4 regions of the Aeromonas veronii genome follow, and region 4 is predicted to be linked to each of the others. Evidence: predicted binding sites of a transcription regulator. Region 4 holds the regulator's gene; each other region holds the start of a gene.
The links. Region 4 encodes sigma-54, which starts transcription at its own class of promoters, with help from an activator protein. Its sites were predicted from a motif close to TGGCACNGTTTTNGCTT; they were not measured.

Region 1 (5,043 bases), 2.0 Mb from region 4:
AACTGGTTGAGGATCTTGGACTTCACCTCGGGGGCGAAGTAGATGAGCACGTTGCGACAGAAGATGATGTCGAACTTGCCGAGCAGGCTGTAACTCTCCAGCAGATTCAGGGGGCGGAAGCTGGTCAATTTTCTGACACGCTCCGACACCCGCATCTTGTTGTCACCGCAGGGCTCGAAGAACAGCCGCTTGCGCTCGGGGGAGAGGCCGCGCGCCAGCGCCAGGCTGTCATAGACCCCCTCCTTGCACTGGTTGAGCATGGTGCTGGAGATGTCTGTGCCGACGATCTGCACCCCGCCCGGCAGGGTACCCGGCCGTTTCACCTGCTGCTCCAGCGCCGTCATGGCGATGGAATAGGGCTCCTGCCCGGAGGAGGAGGCGGCAGACCAGATCTTGATGGGGCGGCCACTCTTGCCCAGCTCCGGGAAGATCTTGTCGCTGAGCAGCTGAAACGGATAGGTATCGCGAAACCACAGGGTCTCGTTGGTGGTCATGGCGTCCACCACGGCCATCTTCAGCTCCCGCTCCCGGATCCCCATGGAGCGGGTCACCAGTTCAGACAGACTCTCGATACCAAACTGAGTCATCAAGGGCGACAGACGACTCTTGACCAGATACTGTTTGTTGTCACCCAGCACGATCCCGCTCTGTTGCGCCAGAAAATTGCTGAATTGTTTGTATAAGTCGTCCGAAAGTGTCTTCATGCAGTTTTTTCTTCTTTATTAGAGTGCGCCTTGTACGGCCTTGGCCAATTCATCCGGCTGGAACTTGGCGATGAAGTTGTTTGCACCAACCTTCTGGACCATGGCCTGATTAAACACCCCACTGAGGGAAGTGTGCAGAATAACATGCAAATCCTTGAGTGCGGGATTGTTGCGGATCTCGGCGGTGAAGGTGTAACCGTCCATCTCCGGCATCTCGATGTCCGAGATGACCAGGGCAATCTGATCCAGGATGGGCCCCTGCTTGGCCATCTCCAGCAGCATGTTGAGGGCTTCGCGCCCATCCTTGGCCAGCACACACTGCACGCCGATGGCTTCCAGCGCCCGCTGCACCTGCTTGCGCGCCACCGAGGAGTCATCCGCCACCAGCACCGGGCGACCATGGGGATTGCGCTCCACGCTGGCGTCCACCAGCTCGGCACTCACCTCGGTGGAGACCGGCGAGATCTCGTTCAAAATCCGCTCCACGTCCAGGATCTCCACCAGCTCGCCGTCCACCTCGGTGACCGCCGTCATGTAGTTGATGCGCCCGGCGCCTTTGGGGGGCGGCAGGATGGATTCCCAGTTCATGTTGATGATGCGCTCCACCGAGTGCACCAGGAACCCCTGAATGGATCGGTTGTACTCGGAGATGATGATGAAGCACTTGGAGAGATCCTGGATCGGACGTTTACCCATCGCCATGCTGAGATCGATGACCGAGATGGTCTGGCCACGAATGTGCGCCACCCCGCGGATGCAGGAGTTCAGCTTGGGCATGACGGTCAGAGGCGGACACTGCAGCACCTCACGCACCTTGAAGACGTTGATGCCAAATCTTTGACGTCCGTTGAGACGAAACAACAACAGTTCCAACCGGTTTTGTCCCACTAGCTGGGTACGTTGATTGACCGAATCGAGAATACCCGCCATAAACACTCCCTAAAAACGCTGGCATTAATCATGCATATGTCTTCGCATACAGGCTGGCGTGCGTCAGACTCTTGTTGTCTGGGCGGCCAAATTCTGCAGCAAGCATAGTTAACTACGGTGATATACGTGAACAGCTTATCGACCGGCAAGCAAAAATGATTAGTAGACTTTTCCTCATCTTACTGCCCTTTGTCGGCCTCTCTCAGGCCCGGGCATCCGAGGTCACCCAATACCTGCAGGAGCAGGCACAGGAGTTCGTGCTCGGCCAGCTGGATATCCCCCTGGATGCCCAGGCCGAGGTGACTGCCGCCTCCATCGACGAGCGCCTCCCCTTGAGCCGCTGTGAAGAGGCCCTGACCCTCTCCTTCCCCAGCAAGATAGAGATCCGCCGCAACACCACTGTCTATCTCAAGTGCGAGGGGGACAAGCCCTGGGATCTCTATCTGCCGGTGCGGGTCAGCATCCAGAAACCCTATGTCACCGTGGCGGCCCCCGTGGCCAAGGGCGACATCCTGAGCGAGGGCATGCTGACCCTGGCCTACCAGGATCAAACCCTGATCCGTGGAGACTACTTGAGCGACACCGCTCCCCTCATCGGGGTGCGCAGCAAGCGGGAGCTCAAACCCGGCCAGCCCATCCGCCTCACCCAGGTGTGCGTGGTATGTAAGGGGGACCAGGTCACCCTCAGCGCCGAAAACAGCAGCATGCAGATCAAAACCATGGCCCGAGCCTTGCAAGATGGCAGCTTCGGAGACATGATCAGGCTCGTCAACATCCGCTCGGGCAGGCAGGTGCAAGGCAAGGTCGATGCCGTCGGCTCCGTGGTGGTCACATTCTGATTATTTTGTTAATGCCCGATTTTTTTTCTAAAGTTCTGACCGCCGTCACCGATAACCAGATAAGCGAACAGCAAAGCAGACGAAGGTAACCCTATGGCTATCAACAATATCAACAACTTGGCAAACAGCCGGCTGCAAAACAATGCAACCAGCGTCGCCAGCAAGTCTACGACTTCGGCCGAAGGCAGCCGCGCGACCCCCGTCAAGGCTGACTCTGTCTCCTTGACCAGCGAGGCACAGCAATTGCAACAGATGAGCAAAACCCTCAACACCGTCTCGACCGGTAACGAGAGCCGCGTCGAGAGCCTCAAGAAGGCCATCGCCAGCGGTGAATACAAGGTCGACAGCGAAGCCGTCGCCAAGAAGATGTTCAGCTTCGAAGCGGATCTGGATAAACGCCTCGGATGATGGACTTAGCCGAGCTGTTGCGCGCCCAGGACGACCATCTCTCCCAGATGCAAGGCGTGCTGGCGGAGGAATTTGATCTGCTCAAGCAGCACAGGGCGCTGGCCCTGCCAGCCTTGGCCGAGCGCAAGCAGCAACTGCTGGCTGCCATCGAAACCCTGGATCAGACCCTGGCCAAGCAGCCGGATCTGCGTCAGCAACTGAGCGCCTTCCCCGCGCAGTTGCAGGCCTTGCAAAGCAAACTGGATGCCTGTCAGGAACAGAACGATCTCAACGGTCGCCTGCTCGAACTCAGCATCATCTCCAATCGCCGTCTGGCCAGCTTCCTCAGCAAGCTCAGAGACAGCAACTCCCTGACCTATGACGCCAAGGGCAACACACGTTCGGGGACCCGCTCCCTCGGCATCAAGGCCTGATCGCCGCTCTCTTCTCGCTTTTCGTTACAACACCAGTCGCATCAGCTCGGCCCCATCGGCGCAGCCGTGAATGCTCAGGATGCCATCCTGATAGCGGCCATAACTTGCCGGCCACTCCCCTCGCGGAAAACAGATAGACCCCGGATTCACCAGCACCCGATCCCCTTCCCGCTTCAGCACGGGCAGATGGGTGTGGCCGCTGATGAACAGGCTGCCCGCAGGCAGGGGCACCGCCTGCGGCTGATAGAGGTGGCCGTGGCTCGCGAACCAGCGTCGCCCGTCCACCAGCAGCTGGTTGTAGGGGGCCGTGATGGGGAAATCGAGCAGCGTCTGATCCACTTCCGAGTCGCAATTGCCCCGTACCGCCATGATCTGCGGCGCCAGTTGATTGAGCCGCTCGGCCACCGCCGCCGGGGCATAGCCCTCGGGGACCGGATTGCGCGGGCCGTGATTGAGCAAGTCCCCGAGCAGCAGATAGTGATCCGGCTGCCAGGGGGCGAGCCGCGCCAGCGTTGTCTCCAGCGCAAGCAGGCTGCCGTGAATGTCGGAGATGATGGCGATCTTCATGGTGCGCTCCCTTCCTTTGCGACCGGCGGCTGGCTGAAGTAGAGATCCTTGGTGGCGATGGAACCCTTGAGATTGCTGCTCGGCAGGCCGCGCAGGGAGGGGTCCACCAGCCGCATCTGGTTGTAGTGATAGACGGGGATGACGGGCATCTCGTCCATCAGCATTCGCTCGGCCTGATGGTAGTAGCCGTTGCGGGCCTTGCCATCCAGGCTGTCCGCCGCCTGTTGCAACAGGGCATCGAAGGCGGGATTGCAGTAGCCGCTCTCGTTCTGGGGATCCTGGCAGCGGAAACTGCTGAGCATGGATGATGGTTCAACATAATCACCAAACAAAAATGAACGGGCCAGCATGAAATCACCGCTGTCCTTCGCCACCTGGTAGGCATTCCACTCCATGTTGTTGAGCACCACCTCCACCCCCAGCGGCTTCCACATGGCGGCCACCGCCAGCGCCAGCCGCTTGTGATTTTCCGAGGTGTTGTAGGTCAGGGTCAGCGTGAGGGGATGATCGCGGTTGTAACCCGCCTCGTTCAGCAAGGCCGCGGCCTTGGCCAGCCGCGTCGGCTGATCCAGGGTGGCGAGCTCGGAGCCGAGCGCCTCATAACCCGGCATGGCGGGCAGCAGGGACCAGGCCGGCGGCTCACCCTGGCCGCTCACCTTGTCGGTCAGCAAGCGGCGATCGATGGCCATGGCGAGGGCCTGGCGCACCCGTACATCCTGCAGCTCCGGGCGGCGCAGGTTGAAGGTATAGAGATAGGTGCCGAGCAGGGGCAGGCCCCAAATTCGCTCGGGGGTCGTCTCCTTGGTCTTCTGGTAGTACTCCAGCGCCACCTTGTTGGTGAGCTGGATCTCGCCCGCTTCGTAGCGCAGCCGCTCCGCATGCTGGGAGGCGAGCGGCAGGTAGGTGACCCGCTGGATGCGGGTATGGGCGTCGTCCCAATACTGGGCGTTGCGCTCGGCCTCTATCCGCTCGTTCGGCACCCAGTTCACCAACTTGTAGGCACCGTTGCTCACCAGCTTGCCGGGCTGGGTCCACTGCTTGCCAAACTGCGCGATCGCCTGCCTGTTCACCGGCACGAAGGGGCGCTGGCTGATGAGCTGCAGGAAATAGGGTACGGGCCGCTCCAGGGTCACCTTGAGGATCTGGTCGCTCTCGGCCTCCACCCCCAGGGCGTTCAGATCC
Region 2 (5,043 bases), 110 kb from region 4:
GTGACAGAGGGGAGCCCTGGCTCCCCTTTTCCGTTGGTGCAACGAGGCAACCCTTACCGGCTGGCGTCGGTTTGTGCTAGGATGGAAACCTGTTAACCGGTTACCGTTGATGAAGCCATGGCCAATATTACCGATGTCTCGCGCCTCGCGAATGTATCAAAAGCCACCGTTTCCCGTGTCCTGAGCGGTTCGCGCGGGGTGCGTGAAGAGAGCCGGCTGGCCGTGTTGCAGGCGGCGGAGCAACTGAACTTTCGCCCCAATGCGACCGCTCGCTCCCTCGCCACCCAGGCGACCGACTGCATCGGCGTCATCCTCTCGCCCCAGTTGGGCGGCCATCTGGCCAGCATGTTGCCCCTGATCGACGGATTTCTCACTGAGGCCGGCAAGAGCATGCTGGTGCGTTTCGCCGAAGGGCTGTCCCAACAGCAGCAAGCGGTCGACGAGCTGCTGGGAGGCCGCTGTGACGGCGTGCTGGTGATCGGTGCCAAAGAGGCGCTGCAAGCGGATGAGCGACTGATCCAGCTCGATGGTGTCACCGATTCGGACAACCTCAATCTCTGCTATGACCTGACTTTCGCCACCGAGAGCGCCTGCCGTTTCCTGCTCGGCAAGGGGCATCGTCAGCTGGTGCTGATGCTCGATGACAAACACTCACCCGCCGGAAAGCATGCCATCCAGGGCTATCAGCAGGCGCTGCAACAGCAGTCTCTGCCCTACAACAGCCAGTTGGTGATCGACGGCACCGGCAACCAGCAAGCCCTGCTCGGTCTGCTCAACCGCTATCTGCCCTTCACCGCACTCATCGTGCAGCGCGATACCCTGGCCGCCGATGCCATGCGCCTGCTGCGAGAGTTCAACCTCAGCATTCCGCAGGACGTTTCCGTGATGAGCCTGGAGGGATCCCCATTGGCGGATCAGCTGACCCCGCCGCTCACCTGTATCGAGTACCCGAGCGAACGTCTGGCGCAGGAGTGCGTACGTCTGCTGCAGGCCCAGCTGGCCCAGCGCCTGCTCCCCGCAGACGAGCAGTTGAAGTTCCACGGCCGCCTGCTGGTGCGTGAATCCGTAGTCGCGCGCTGACGCTTGACCTTGCCGCTGGCGGCAGCTTTAGGCTGGGATCACATTCACGAGAGGAGAGAGAATATGGCTATTGAACTCACCGTATCCGGCATGTCCTGTGGCGGTTGCGCCGCCAGCCTGCAAAAAGCCCTGCTGGCCCAGAGCGCGGTAACGCAGGCCAAGGTCGACTTCGACAGCAGCAAGGCCGTGGTGGAGAGCACCCTCAGCAAGGCCGAGATCATCGCGCTGATCGAGGCCAAGGGTTTCTCGGTAGAGTGAACTAACGCTATATAGGTATAAAACAGACCAATATTCTGTTTACTTGTTTTTATTGGTGAGAATGATCACTTAAATCCGTTTTAAAAAGCATAAAAATGCTGCAATCAACCCATCAGAAGGATTGCAGCATGACCCTCCCTATCCGCAAGACCCTGCTCGCCGCCGTACTCGGCCTGACCCTTTCCCCCCTGGCCATGGCCCTGCCCAGCGTGCACATACTGGCGACCGGTGGCACCATCGCCGGGGCGGGCCAGTCTGCCACCCAGTCCAACTACGAGGCCGGCAAGGTGGCCATCGAGACCCTGATCGCCGCCGTGCCCGAGATGAAGAACGTGGCCGAGGTGCAGGGGGAGCAGGTGGTGAAGATCGGTTCCCAGGACATGAACGACGAGGTGTGGCTCAAGCTGGCCAAGCGGGTGAACGAGCTGCTGGCCAAGGATGATGTGGATGGCATCGTCATCACCCACGGCACCGATACCATGGAAGAGACCGCCTACTTCCTGAATCTCACCGTCAAGAGCGACAAGCCGGTGGTGCTGGTCGGCGCCATGCGTCCCTCCACCGCCATGAGTGCCGACGGTCCGCTGAACCTCTACAACGCCGTGGTCACCGCCTCGGACCCAAGCTCCAGGGGGCGTGGCGTCATGGTCGCCATGAACGATACCGTGCTGGATGCCCGTGACGTCACCAAGACCAATACCACTGGGGTGCAGACCTTTGCCGCCCCGAACTTCGGCCCGCTCGGCTACATCCACAACGGCAAGATCGACTATCAACGCAGCCCGGCCCGCCTGCACACCAGCAAGACCCCGTTCGACGTGAGCAAGCTGGACAAGCTGCCCCAGGTCGGCATCGTCTACAACTATGCCAATGCCACCGACCTGCCCGCTAAAGCCATGGTGGACGCCAAGTTTGACGGCATCGTCAGCGCCGGGGTGGGCAACGGCAACCTCTATCACACCCTGTTCGATACCCTGGCCAAGGCGAGCGAGGACGGCATCCGGGTGGTGCGCTCCGCCCGCGTGCCGACCGGCGCCACCACTCTGGATGCGGAGATCGACGATGCCAAGTACGGCTTCGTGGCCGCCGGCACCCTGAATCCGCAGAAGGCGCGCATCCTGCTGATGCTCTCCCTGACCCAGAGCAAGGATCCCAAGCAGATCCAGCGCTGGTTCCAGGAGTTCTAAGCGCATTTTTTCAGATGGATTCAACGGGAGGCTCAGGCCTCCCGTTTTCATTTCCAAGCCTTGGCACAGTCATTGCTATGGGTAGACCACTGTCCACAATGCTCTGGGAAGGATGAACGATGAAACGGTGGATCCAACATTTCTATCAGCTGAACCGCCTCAACTGGCTCATGGTCTGGCTGCTGCTCTGCTGCAGCATCATCCTGCTGTTCCCGGCGGGATTGATGAAAGGAGCCGTCAGCCAGTGGGCCACGGCCCATGCGGCCTGGCTCGGAGTCGGCATGCTGATCGCCATCTCCTATTTCTGCAGCCAGGGTTTCCTGATCTTCTGGGAGTGGGCCTGTGACGAGTGGCAGTCCCGCCGCCAGCAGGATCAACTGGCCCAGATGATCGGCTTCCTCGACTTCAACGAGAAGGCGGTACTGCGCGAGTTCGTATTGCAGCGCAAGAGCGTCATAAACCTGCCGATCACCGAGCCCGCCGTCAAAAATCTGATGGATGCCGGGGTGCTGACCTATGCCTATGGCAAGCCGGTGCGGGAGAAGGATGACGAGAACCAGATCCGCGCCCTGATGATCGCGCTGCCGGCACGGCCGCTGCTCACCTACAAGGTACTGGGGTTGTCTCGCGGCAAGATGAGCGATGAGCAGGTGGAGCAGATCATGAATGCCAGACCCAAGTTCGCCCAGAAGAGCTTCCAGCGCTGAGTTTCACGCATCTTGAATAAAAAAGCCGGACACTGTCCGGCTTTTTGCTGTCTGGGGCGCTTACTCGGTTCTTGCCTTGAGGTAGCCAGCGTAGTCCGGCACCTGCACGCTGAAGGCGCGCTGCATGTGCGGGCTGTCCATGATGAAGTCCGCGGTCGCTTCGTTGGTGGCGACCGGAATGTTCCACACCGCCGCGAGGCGCAGCAGGGCCTTCACATCCGGATCGTGAGCCGCGGCGTTGAGGGGATCCCAGAAGAAGATCATCACGTCGATCTTGCCTTCGGCGATCAGGGCGCCGAGCTGCTGATCGCCGCCCATGGGGCCGGAGAAGAGGCAGGTGATGGGCAGTTGTGCCTGCTTGCCGAGCAGGGTGCCGGTGGTGCCGGTCGCATAGAGATGGTGGAGCTTGAGCTCCTCCTTGCGTCTCAGCACCCAGTTCAGCAAGGGGGCCTTCATGTTGTCGTGAGCCACCAGGGCTACCCGTTTGTGGGGCGCCATCTCACGTGCGATCAGTTCCATGGGGTCATCCGTAGCAAAGTGATGGGAATAGGGCTGTATCCTAATCGAAAGCGGCGCCCGCTGTCTTGCCGTGCACCGTAACTGTGATCTTCTCGACGCTTGCGACCTGGGATATCGACGTATTGCCAGCAGCGGGCCGCGCAATGATGGCCCTGTCCGCTGCGTCGGAGGCATGCATTCCGTGCTGATACAGGCGAGAAAAAACCCGCCGAAGCGGGTTGGGACGCGGCGTCATGCCATCTCCACTTCAGGATGACTCCGAGTGCAGCTGGGATTGCTGGTAGTTTTCCAGACCGATGCGATCGATGAGATCAAGCTGGGTCTCCAGCCAGTCCACATGATCTTCCTCGTCTTCCAGGATCTTCTGGAACAGGTCACGGCTGACGTAGTCATGGACAGATTCGGCATAGGTGATGGCCACCTTCAGGTCGGGGATGGCATCCATCTCCAGCGAGAGATCGCAACGCAACATCTCGTCGACCGTCTCACCGATGCGCAGCTTGCCCAGGTCTTGCAAATTGGGCAGTCCTTCCAGAAACAGTACCCGCTTGACCAGTTCGTCGGCATGCTTCATCTCATCGATGGACTCGTGGTATTCCTTGTGCCCAAGACCCTTGAGGCCCCAGTCATCATAGATGCGGGCATGGAGGAAATACTGGTTGATGGCCACCAACTCATTGGCCAGCACCTTGTTGAGGTGGGCAATGATCTTGGGATCTCCTTTCATCGACATTACTCCTTATGTTCGTGCCAGTGGCAGCGATCACTAGAGCTTAGTCCAGAAAAGTGACAATAGAAGAACCGGCGATTTTACTCGCCTGAGGGTATAGGGATCCGGCTGACGGATCAGAGAGGGGAGGAATCAGGTATCAAGCCACTTCGTAGTAGAGCGGAGCCTGATCCGATTCTATCTTGCTGCGTTCGGTGGCGATGATCTCCATGGCCATGCGTACACACTTGCCACATTGGGCACCCACTTCCAGCGACTCTTTCAGCTGTCTGAATTCGGTCTTGCCTGTCTGCACCGCCTTGCGGATCTGGGTATCTGTGATGCCGCGGCACAAACACACGTACATATTACTGACCTCATACTGGAATGAGAGGAAATCTAAATGAGAATGGTTCGTAGTGCAAATACCGATTGGTAATAAGCTCCCTCGCTTGCCAGCCATTCTCCCCTTGGGGACAATGCGGCCATCAGAAAGGAGACGACGATGCTCAAGAAACTGTTCAGTGCCCTGTTCAACAGCCAGCTGGCCCCCGCCGTCGAGGTGACCCCGACCGAGTACGCC
Region 3 (5,043 bases), 190 kb from region 4:
GATATTGTGTCAGATAGGGTGGCCATTTGGCCACCTGCGTGCAGCCCAGACCCGTCAGCGTGGCTCGCACCCGGGCAAGCGCCCATAAAAAAAGAGGCCATAAGGCCTCTCTTTGGTCTGTCGATGAACAGCTATCAAGCACGACCGGCGCGCTTGCGATCCATCTCGGTCAGCAGCTTCTTGCGGATACGGATCGCCTTGGGGGTGATCTCGACCAGCTCGTCGTTGTCGATGAACTCGAGGGCCTGTTCCAGGGTCATGCGGATCGGCGGAGTCAGCACCTGGGCTTCGTCGGTACCGGAGGCACGCATGTTGGTCAGCTGTTTGCCCTTCAGGCAGTTGACGGTCAGGTCGTTGGAGCGGGAGTGGATCCCGATCACCTGGCCTTCGTACACCTCGGTCGCGTGACCGATGAACAGACGACCACGATCTTGCAGGCCGAACAGGGCGAAGGTCAGAGCCTTGCCGGTGGCGTTGGAGATCAGCACGCCGTTCTGACGCTCACCGATGCTGCCACCCTTGTGCGGACCGTAGTGGTCGAAGGTGTGGTACAGCAGGCCGGTACCTGAGGTCATGGTCAGGAACTCGGTCTGGAAGCCGATCAGGCCACGGCTCGGGATCATGAAGTCCAGACGGACACGGCCCTTGCCATCCGGGGTCATGTTGGTCATCTCGCCCTTACGCAGACCGAGTTGCTCCATCACGGAACCCTGGTGGATCTCTTCCACGTCGACAGTCACGGTTTCGAACGGCTCTTGCAGAACGCCGTCAACGGTGCGCAGGATAACTTCCGGACGGGATACGGCCAGCTCGTAACCTTCGCGACGCATGTTTTCGATCAGGATGGACAGGTGCAGTTCACCACGGCCGGAGACGCGGAACTTGTCCGGATCTTCGGTCTCTTCCACGCGCAGGGCCACGTTGTGGACCAGCTCCTGGTTCAGACGCTCCAGGATGTTGCGGGAAGTCACGAACTTGCCTTCTTTACCGGCGAACGGGGAGGTGTTCACCTGGAAGGTCATGTTCACGGTCGGCTCGTCAACGGAGAGCGGCGGCAGGGCTTCGACGGCGTTGTTGTCACAGACGGTGTCGGAGATCTTCAGCTCGCCCAGACCGGTGATGGCGATGATGTCGCCCGCTTGCGCGTCGGCCACTTCGGTACGGGACAGACCCAGGTAACCCAGCACCTGACCGACCTTGCCGGTACGGCTCTTGCCGTTGGCACCGACGATGGTGACCTGTTGGTTGGTCTTGACGCGACCACGGGTGATACGGCCGATACCGATGACACCGACGTAGGAGTTGTAGTCCAGCTGGGAGATCTGCATCTGGAAACCACCGTCTGCGTCAGCCTTGGGGGCTTCCACGTTGTCGACGATGGCCTGGAACAGGGGTTCCATGTTCTCGGACGGCACGTCCTGATCCATGGTGGCCCAGCCGTTCAGTGCAGAGGCGTAAACAACCTTGAAGTCCAGCTGCTCATCGGTGGCACCCAGGTTGTCAAACAGGTCGAATACCTGATCCATTACCCAGTCAGGACGAGCACCCGGACGGTCGATCTTGTTGATGACCACGATCGGCTTCAGGCCCTGGGCGAACGCCTTCTGGGTCACGAAACGGGTTTGCGGCATCGGGCCGTCGACGGCGTCGACCAGCAGCAGCACGGAGTCAACCATGGACAGTACGCGCTCAACTTCACCACCGAAGTCGGCGTGACCCGGGGTATCAACGATGTTGATGCGGTAGTCGTTCCAGCGGATCGCAGTGTTCTTGGCGAGAATGGTGATGCCACGTTCCCGTTCCAGATCATTGGAGTCCATGATCCGTTCCTGACCTTCGCTGGTGCGATCCAGAGTGCCGGATTGCTGCAGCAGCTTATCAACCAGAGTCGTTTTGCCGTGGTCAACGTGCGCAATAATCGCAATATTGCGTAAATTCTCTAACATTCTCGCCTCAAATCACCGGGTAAAATTGGGCGCTAATTGTACTCTCGCCTTTGTGATCTGCCTAGCAGAATTGCAGACCATTCGTGCACGACAGGGGATCAGGATCATAGACCCCGTTTGAAAAGCCTGCTTAGATGGGGGTTGGAACGCTGGCGCACCATATTGGTGCACCAAAAGGATCCAAGGTTGCACCACTATGAGGCGCAACACTGCACGAGAGCGGGTGACCCGACAGCCTGAAACGGTGCAAATGCCCTGAAATCAAGCTGTCACAAACTTGGCACGATACTGGCTTATGTGAATATGACGACGCATTCACCCAAAGAGTTTTAACACCGGAGGTTACTTAGCATGTCAGCCCAGAACGTTTTGGCCCTGATCCAGGAACACGAAGTCAAGTTTGTTGATCTGCGCTTTACCGACACCAAGGGTAAAGAACAGCACGTATCCATTCCTTCCCATCAGGTCGATGAAGACTTCTTCGAAGATGGCAAGATGTTCGATGGTTCCTCCATCGGCGGCTGGAAGGGCATCAATGAGTCTGACATGGTGCTGATGCCGGACCCGGCCTCCGCCAAGCTGGATCCCTTCACTGAAGAGACCACCCTGAACATCGTCTGTGACGTGCTCGAGCCCGCCACCATGCAAGGCTACGACCGCGATCCGCGCTCCATCGCCAAGCGCGCCGAAGATTTCCTGAAGTCCAGCGGCATCGCTGACACCGTGCTGTTCGGGCCGGAGCCGGAATTCTTCATGTTCGACAACATCACCTTCTCCAACACCATGGGCCACAGCTTCGTGAAGATCGAATCCGAAGAAGCTGCCTGGAACTCCGGTACCGACTACGAGCACGGCAACAAGGGTCACCGTCCCTTCGTCAAGGGTGGTTACTTCCCGGTTGCACCGGTTGACTCCTCCCAGGATATCCGTGCCGCCATGTGTCTGGTGCTGGAAGAGATGGGCCAGGTGGTCGAAGCGCACCACCATGAAGTGGCGACCGCCGGTCAGAACGAGATCGCGACCCGCTTCAACACTCTGACTCTGAAAGCGGACGAAGTGCAGGTGCTGAAGTACGTGATCCACAACGTGGCCCACGCCTACAACAAGACCGTTACCTTCATGCCCAAACCCATGTTCGGTGACAACGGCTCCGGCATGCACTGCCACCAGTCCCTGGCCAAGAACGGCGTCAACCTGTTCGCCGGCGACCTGTACGGCGGTCTGTCCGAGATGGCGCTGCACTACATCGGCGGCATCATCAAGCACGCCAAGGCCATCAACGCCTTCGCCAACCCGACCACCAACTCCTACAAGCGTCTGGTACCAGGCTACGAAGCCCCGGTCATGCTGGCCTACTCCGCCCGCAACCGCTCTGCCTCCATCCGTATTCCGGTGGTGCCGAGCCCGAAAGCCCGTCGCATCGAGGTTCGCTTCCCGGATCCGGCAGCCAACCCCTACCTGGCCTTCGCCGCCCAGCTGATGGCCGGCCTGGACGGTATCATCAACAAGATCCATCCGGGCGATGCCATGGACAAGAACTTGTATGACCTGCCGCCGGAAGAAGCCGCCGAAGTGCCGACCGTTGCCGGCTCTCTGGACGAAGCCCTGTCTGCCCTGGACGCAGACCGCGAGTTCCTGACCCGTGGTGGCGTGTTCAGCGATGACTTCATCAACTCCTACCTGGAGCTGAAGCAGCAGGACGTGGATCGCGTACGCATGACCCCGCACCCGCTGGAGTTTGAGCTGTACTACTCCGTCTAATCGGTGTCCTTGCGTCATCAACATGAAAACCCGCCAGCTGGCGGGTTTTTTTATGGTGGGCCGGCAGCCCGCACACGCGCCATTCACGGAAGAAACCGCCAGCCCATCGATCGATATCCGCCCCATATTTCCGACAATCGGTCTGGCCGTTTTTTCTCTGATAGGATTAAGCTGAACCCCGTCAAGGAGAGATGGATGAACACAGTGCCATGGATGCTGAGCCTCTTGCTGATGCTGCCTTTCGCCGCCCAGGCTGCCAGGGTCTACTCCTGGGTCGATGCCAACGGCGTGACCCACTACACCGATGCTCCCCCTCCCGGCAAGAGTGCCAAGGAGCTGGATCTTCGGGTCTCCCCCCTCATCGGCACCGCCCCCCACTCGGTGCAGGTAGACAACTTCAATCATCTGACCGGGGTTGATGACAAGAAGGCACAGGCGGCCGCCACGCTGTCTGTCGAGCTGCTCTCCCCCGAGCCAGGCAGTACCCTGCGTGACAACACGGGCAACATCGTCTTCCAGGCCGAGGTCAATCCCCAGGCACCGGTACAGTTCGATCTGCGCCTGCTGCTCAACGGCAAGGCCGTCCCCCTGGTCCATAACAGCCTGGCAATCCGGGTGGAGAACCTCGATCGCGGCGCCCATCAGGCGCAGCTCGAGCTGCTCGCCAAAGACGGTACGATCCTTGCTAAATCCAAGCCAACCACCTTTTACCTGCACAGAACCACGGTGGATCCGGCTCCCAAGGCCACCCCCAAAGCGGATTAGGGGTGATGTGATGCACCGATGCGGGTAAACTCAATGCACCATATCGGTGCATAATCGGTGAGCAGCACCGTTTTAGGGAGAAACCAGTGCCAACCCGCTCGGACAACGCCAAGACACTCTTGGACAACCTGCTGACCGCCGTCATCCTGATGGACGAGCGGCTCTGCATTCAATTCGTCAACCCGGCGGCAGAGCAGCTGCTCTCCCTCAGCGAGCGGCGCCTGATCGGCATAGAGCTGCCCTATCTGCTCGAACACATCTCCCTCGATCTGCAGCGATTCAAACAGTGCCTCATTTCGGGGCAAGGCTTCACCGACAGCGAAGTGACCCTGGTGGTGGAAGGGGAACCCAGGCTGGTGGAGATCAGCGTCAGCCCCATGGCCGACACCCAGGGCAGCGGTGAACAGCGGCTGATGGTGGTGGAGCTGCGCAAGATCGATCAGCAGAAGAAGATAAGCCAGGAGCTGCAGCAACATGCCCAGCAGCAGGCGGCCAAGGAGCTGGTGCGCGGTCTGGCCCACGAGATCAAGAATCCCCTCGGTGGCTTGCGCGGCGCCGCCCAGTTGCTGCA
Region 4 (5,043 bases):
GGTGACTCAGGACGTGAGAAGCAACCAGCACATCCGCATTCAGGGCCAGGAATTCCAGACCGAGGGCGTAGGCCTCAAGGGTCACCTGGAACGTAAATATTTCGAATTACTGGATAAAGGCCATGCCATTTATTTCAATGAAAAACGCTAATCTGGTCCTCGTGGCCCTGCTGCTGTGCGGCGCGGCCAACGCCAAAGAGTCCGACTTCACCGAAAAGGTCTATGTGGACGCGGTCAAGCAGGTGGCCGAGATGCAGGACAACCGTGTCACCTTCAGCGAAGACGTCATCATCACCCAGGGCACCATCAAGATTAAGGCCGACAAGGTGGTGGTGATCCGCTCCGGCGAGAAGGGTGCCGAGGTGATGACCGCCTATGGCAGCCCGGCCACCTTCTTCCAGATCCTGGACAACGGCAAGCCGGTCAACGCCCATGGCAACAGCATCCGTTACGAGCTGAAGAACCGTCTGGTGACCATCACCGGCAACGGCCAGCTCAAGCAGGAAGACAGCCAGGTCAATGGCGACCTCATCCGCTACGACATCGTCAAACAGAAGATGATCGCCGAGAGCAAGGGGCCGACCCAGCGCGTCAAGACGGTGTTCCTGCCGGATCAGGTCGAGAATTTCGACAAGCCCGCCGAACAGAAGAAGTAGGAAACAACAGTCATGGCAGTGTTAAAAGCAGTGGGCTTGCAGAAGAGCTACAAGCGTCGCATGGTGGTCAGTGACGTCAGCCTGGAAGTGGGCACCGGCCAGATCGTGGGGCTGCTTGGCCCGAACGGAGCTGGCAAGACCACCTCCTTCTACATGATAGTGGGGCTGGTGCAGCGGGATGCCGGGCTCATCACCATCGACGATCAGGATATCAGCCTGCAGCCCATGCACATCCGTGCGCGCAACGGCATCGGTTACCTGCCTCAGGAAGCCTCCATCTTCCGCCGTCTGTCGGTGTTCGACAACCTGATGGGGGTCATGCAGACCCGCAAGGGACTGAGCAGCGAGGAGCGGGAGGACAAGGTCGAGCAACTGCTGGAAGAGTTCAACATCACCCACATCCGTGACAGCCTGGGTCAGAGCCTGTCAGGGGGGGAGCGCCGCCGGGTCGAGATCGCCCGGGCGCTGGCGGCAGAGCCGAGATTTATTCTGCTGGATGAGCCTTTTGCAGGGGTTGATCCCATTTCTGTCATCGATATCAAAAAGATCATCCAGCATCTGAAGGAACGTGGGCTGGGTGTGCTGATCACCGATCACAACGTTCGCGAGACCCTGGATGTGTGTGAGAAGGCCTATATTGTCAGCCACGGCAAGATGATTGCCGAGGGCGCACCGGTGGATATCCTCGCCGATGAGCAGGTCAAGCGCGTCTATTTGGGCGATCAATTCAGTCTATAGTAAGGGGGCATTCCCTCATTTTTGTTAGGTGACTGCCTCGCTGAACATAAGGATATCCCGACGTAGATGAAGCCGACATTACAGTTGCGTCTCGGTCAGTCCCTGACCATGACGCCACAATTACAACAAGCGATTCGTCTGCTCCAGCTTTCCACGCTGGAACTCCAGCAGGAAATTCAGCAAGCGCTCGACAACAACCCCTTGCTGGAGCAAGAGGAGAGCGAGGCGCAGGAAACCAGTCCGGTCGAAGTGGCCGATGCCAGTCAGCTGGATTCCAGTGACGCCATGGCGCAGGACAAGATGCCGGACGAGCTGCCCGTCGATACCACCTGGGACGAGGTCTACTCCGCCGGGACGGCCCAGAGCGCCGGCCCCATCCACGATGGAGAGGAGAGCGTCTATCAGGGGGAAACCACCGAGAACCTGCAGGACTATCTGTTGTGGCAGATGCGGCTGACGCCGTTCAGCGATCTGGATGCCGCCATCGCCCTCGCCATCATCGATGCCATCGACGAATCCGGTTATCTGACGGTTTCTCTCGAGGATATTCAGGCTGCAGTCAGCAGTGACGAGGTAGAAGTGGAACTGGATGAGGTCGAGGCCGTGCTCAAGCGGGTGCAGCATTTCGATCCGCTCGGCATCGCCGCCCGCTCCGTGCAGGAGTGCCTGCTGATCCAGCTTGGCCAGTATCCCTCCGATCTGCCCTGGCTCAACGAGGCACGGGAAGTGATCAGCGAGCACATGGATCTGCTTGGCAATCGTGACTATCGCACCCTGGCGCGCAAGACCCGGCTCAAGGAGAGCGACCTCAAGGAGGTGCTGGACCTTATCCAGCAGCTGGAACCCAGACCCGGCAACGGCGTCATCCAGAGCGAATCCCAATACGTGATCCCGGATGTGTCCGTGGTCAAGAAAGGCAGCAAGTGGGTGGTGGAGCTCAACCCGGATTCGGCGCCGCGCATTCGCGTCAACGAGACCTATGCGGCCATGGCCCGCAACGCGCGCAGCAGCACGGATACCCAGTTCATCCGCTCCCACCTGCAGGAGGCGAAGTGGTTCATCAAGAGTCTGGAGAGTCGTAACGACACCCTGCTCAAGGTGGCCAGCTGCATCGTCGAGCAGCAGCAGGGCTTCTTCGAATACGGGGAAGAAGCCATGAAACCCATGGTGCTCAATGACATCGCCGAGGCGGTGGAGATGCATGAATCGACCATCTCGCGGGTGACGACCCAGAAGTACATGCATACGCCCCGTGGCATCTTTGAACTGAAGTTTTTTTTCTCCAGTCACGTGAATACGGAAGGAGGAGGAGAGTGCTCATCGACCGCTATTCGCGCCTTGATCAAGAAGCTGGTGACGGCGGAAAACCCCGCCAAGCCGCTTAGTGATAGCAAGATCGCGGATTTGCTGGCCGAACAGGGTATTATGGTGGCGAGACGCACGATCGCAAAGTACCGTGAATCCTTGTTGATCCCGCCATCCAATCAGCGCAAACGCCTGGTTTAGGCAAACAAAAGGAAGACGTTATGCAAATTAACCTGACCGGACACCATGTCGAGATTACCGAAGCTCTGCGTGATTATGTGAACAACAAATTTGCCAAACTCGAGCGTCACTTTGACCATATCAACAACGTCCATGTGGTGTTGAGCGTCGAAAAACTGAACCAGATTGCCGAAGCCAAGCTGCATGTCAGCGGCGGTGAGGTGTTCGCCAACTCGGAGCATGCCGACATGTATGCTGCGATTGATACCCTGCTTGATAAACTGGACAGACAGATCATCAAGCACAAAGATAAATTAAATCAAAAATAACTATGCAACTTGAACACATACTGAGTCGGGACTGCACCAAGAGTGCGGTCCCCTGTACCAGCAAGAAACGCGCTCTCGAGATCATCAGTGAACTGGCCGCAGAGCGCCTCGGCACCTCCCGTCAGGTGTTGTTTGAAAGCCTGCTGGCGCGGGAAAAAATGGGCAGTACCGGGATCGGTGCCGGTATTGCCATTCCGCATGGCCGCATTGACGATGCCTTTGCGCCGACGGCTGTGCTGATGACCTTCTCCGAACCCATCCCTTTCGACTCGATTGACAATCAACCGGTTGACCTGCTCTTTGCATTGCTGGTGCCGGAAAGCGAGTGCAAGCAGCATCTCAAGACCCTTTCCCTGATGGCATCCAAGTTGGGTGACAAGGCCGTCTGCCGCCAGTTGCGCCAGGCGACCAGTGACGAAGAACTCTATCAGATCATGACCTCGGCCTGATGCCGGACAAGGCACAGCCAGGTTGGCGTGGGGGGACAAGATGCAATTAATCGTGGTAAGCGGTCGCTCGGGCTCCGGCAAGACGGTAGCCCTGCGGGTGCTGGAAGATCTGGGGTATTACTGCGTAGACAATCTGCCGGTCAATCTGTTGCCCCAGTTGATCGTCTCGGTGGAGAGCCAGTATGACAAGCTGGCGGTCAGCATCGACGTGCGCAACCTGCCCACCGAGCAGGATCGGCTGGAGAATCTGCTGGCCCAGGTACGCAGCGAGGGGCGGGTGGAATTCTCCAGCTTCTTCTTCGACGCCGACAACACTACCCTGCTCAAACGCTATGGCGAGAGTCGCCGGTTGCACCCCCTCTCTCGCAACAAGCTGTCGCTGGACGAGGCCATCCGGGAGGAGACCCACCTGCTGGCGCCCCTCTCTTCCAGTGCCGACCTGCGCATCGACACCACCAACCTCAGCATTCACGATCTCAGCGAGCTCATCAAAACCCGGGTGCTCGGCAAGAAAGAGAACGAGCTGGTGCTGGTGTTTGAATCATTCGGCTTCAAGTACGGCATCCCCAAGGATGCAGACTTCGTGTTCGATGCCCGTTTCCTGCCAAATCCCCACTGGATCCCCGAACTCAAGCCTTTCACCGGCCGGGATGAACCTGTGGCGAACTACCTCTCCAGCCAGACGGACGTCATGCTGTTCATCCAGCAGATCGAGAACATGCTGGGCACCTGGTTGCCCCATCTGGAACGCAACAATCGCAGCTATGTGACCGTGGGTATCGGCTGCACCGGTGGCCAGCATCGCTCGGTGTTCATCGCCGAACGGTTGGCGAGCGCGTTTCGCCTGCTCGGCAAGAACGTGCAGATCCGCCACCGCACCCTGGACAAGCGCTCGGCGCAGGTCTGACAGCTCAGAAGGATGCACAGATGACCGTTTCCGCCTCGGTAGAAGTCAAAAACAAGCTGGGTATTCATGCCAGACCGGCCATGATGCTGTTCGAACTGGTACAGGGCTTCGATGCCCATGTCCTGCTGCGCAACGAGGACGGGGTCGAGGCCGACGCGGACAGCGTGATCGGCCTGCTGATGCTGGACTCCGCCCAGGGCAAACAGGTAGAAGTGCAGGTGGAAGGACCGGAGGAGACGGAAGCCCTGGCCGCGGTGGTGGCGCTGTTCACCTCGGGCTTCAACGAAGAGTAGGCGCCCTCTGACTAGGCGCCGGTGCGAGCCAGTGCCTTGAAACCGGCGAAACTGCGACAGGCCAGCAAATTCTTGCTGGCTTTTTCGTTCATCAGGGCCAGGAAGAGATCGTAGAGGCCCATGGCCTCCTCATAGTCCGCCTTGGCGATGGCCAGCAGGAAGATGAGGGTGGCCGTCTCGCCATTG

Region 1: a site for sigma-54 is predicted at 1,654-1,670, ahead of flgA (flagellar basal body P-ring formation chaperone FlgA). Genes of this name have one in related genera too.
Region 2: a site for sigma-54 is predicted at 2,587-2,603, ahead of ABNP46_RS02570 (superinfection exclusion B family protein). Genes of this name have one in related genera too.
Region 3: a site for sigma-54 is predicted at 2,225-2,241, ahead of glnA (glutamate--ammonia ligase). Genes of this name have one in related genera too.

Annotation. Positions count from the first base shown of each region.
Region 1 is NZ_CP157875.1:2,983,394-2,988,436, forward strand. Features, by position in the region: gene ABNP46_RS13705 (CheR family methyltransferase) at 1-704, opposite strand, end outside; gene ABNP46_RS13710 (chemotaxis protein CheV) at 723-1,634, opposite strand; gene flgA (flagellar basal body P-ring formation chaperone FlgA) at 1,868-2,473, shown strand; gene flgM (flagellar biosynthesis anti-sigma factor FlgM) at 2,567-2,881, shown strand; gene ABNP46_RS13725 (flagella synthesis protein FlgN) at 2,878-3,294, shown strand; gene yfcE (phosphodiesterase) at 3,319-3,861, opposite strand; gene ABNP46_RS13735 (peptide ABC transporter substrate-binding protein) at 3,858-5,043, opposite strand, start outside.
Region 2 is NZ_CP157875.1:529,080-534,122, forward strand. Features, by position in the region: gene ABNP46_RS02555 (LacI family DNA-binding transcriptional regulator) at 118-1,080, shown strand; gene ABNP46_RS02560 (heavy-metal-associated domain-containing protein) at 1,144-1,338, shown strand; gene ansB (L-asparaginase 2) at 1,467-2,525, shown strand; gene ABNP46_RS02570 (superinfection exclusion B family protein) at 2,645-3,232, shown strand; gene ABNP46_RS02575 (methylglyoxal synthase) at 3,293-3,751, opposite strand; gene bfr (bacterioferritin) at 3,999-4,478, opposite strand; gene ABNP46_RS02585 (bacterioferritin-associated ferredoxin) at 4,621-4,827, opposite strand; gene ABNP46_RS02590 (HlyU family transcriptional regulator) at 4,966-5,043, shown strand, end outside.
Region 3 is NZ_CP157875.1:228,783-233,825, reverse strand. Features, by position in the region: gene typA (translational GTPase TypA) at 135-1,946, opposite strand; gene glnA (glutamate--ammonia ligase) at 2,298-3,707, shown strand; gene ABNP46_RS01075 (DUF4124 domain-containing protein) at 3,903-4,472, shown strand; gene glnL (nitrogen regulation protein NR(II)) at 4,559-5,043, shown strand, end outside.
Region 4 is NZ_CP157875.1:423,379-428,421, forward strand. Features, by position in the region: gene lptC (LPS export ABC transporter periplasmic protein LptC) at 1-151, shown strand, start outside; gene lptA (lipopolysaccharide transport periplasmic protein LptA) at 138-656, shown strand; gene lptB (LPS export ABC transporter ATP-binding protein) at 669-1,394, shown strand; gene ABNP46_RS02055 (RNA polymerase factor sigma-54) at 1,461-2,900, shown strand; gene hpf (ribosome hibernation promoting factor) at 2,921-3,208, shown strand; gene ptsN (PTS IIA-like nitrogen regulatory protein PtsN) at 3,211-3,657, shown strand; gene rapZ (RNase adapter RapZ) at 3,698-4,564, shown strand; gene npr (PTS phosphocarrier protein NPr) at 4,585-4,857, shown strand; gene ABNP46_RS02080 (BglG family transcription antiterminator) at 4,869-5,043, opposite strand, start outside.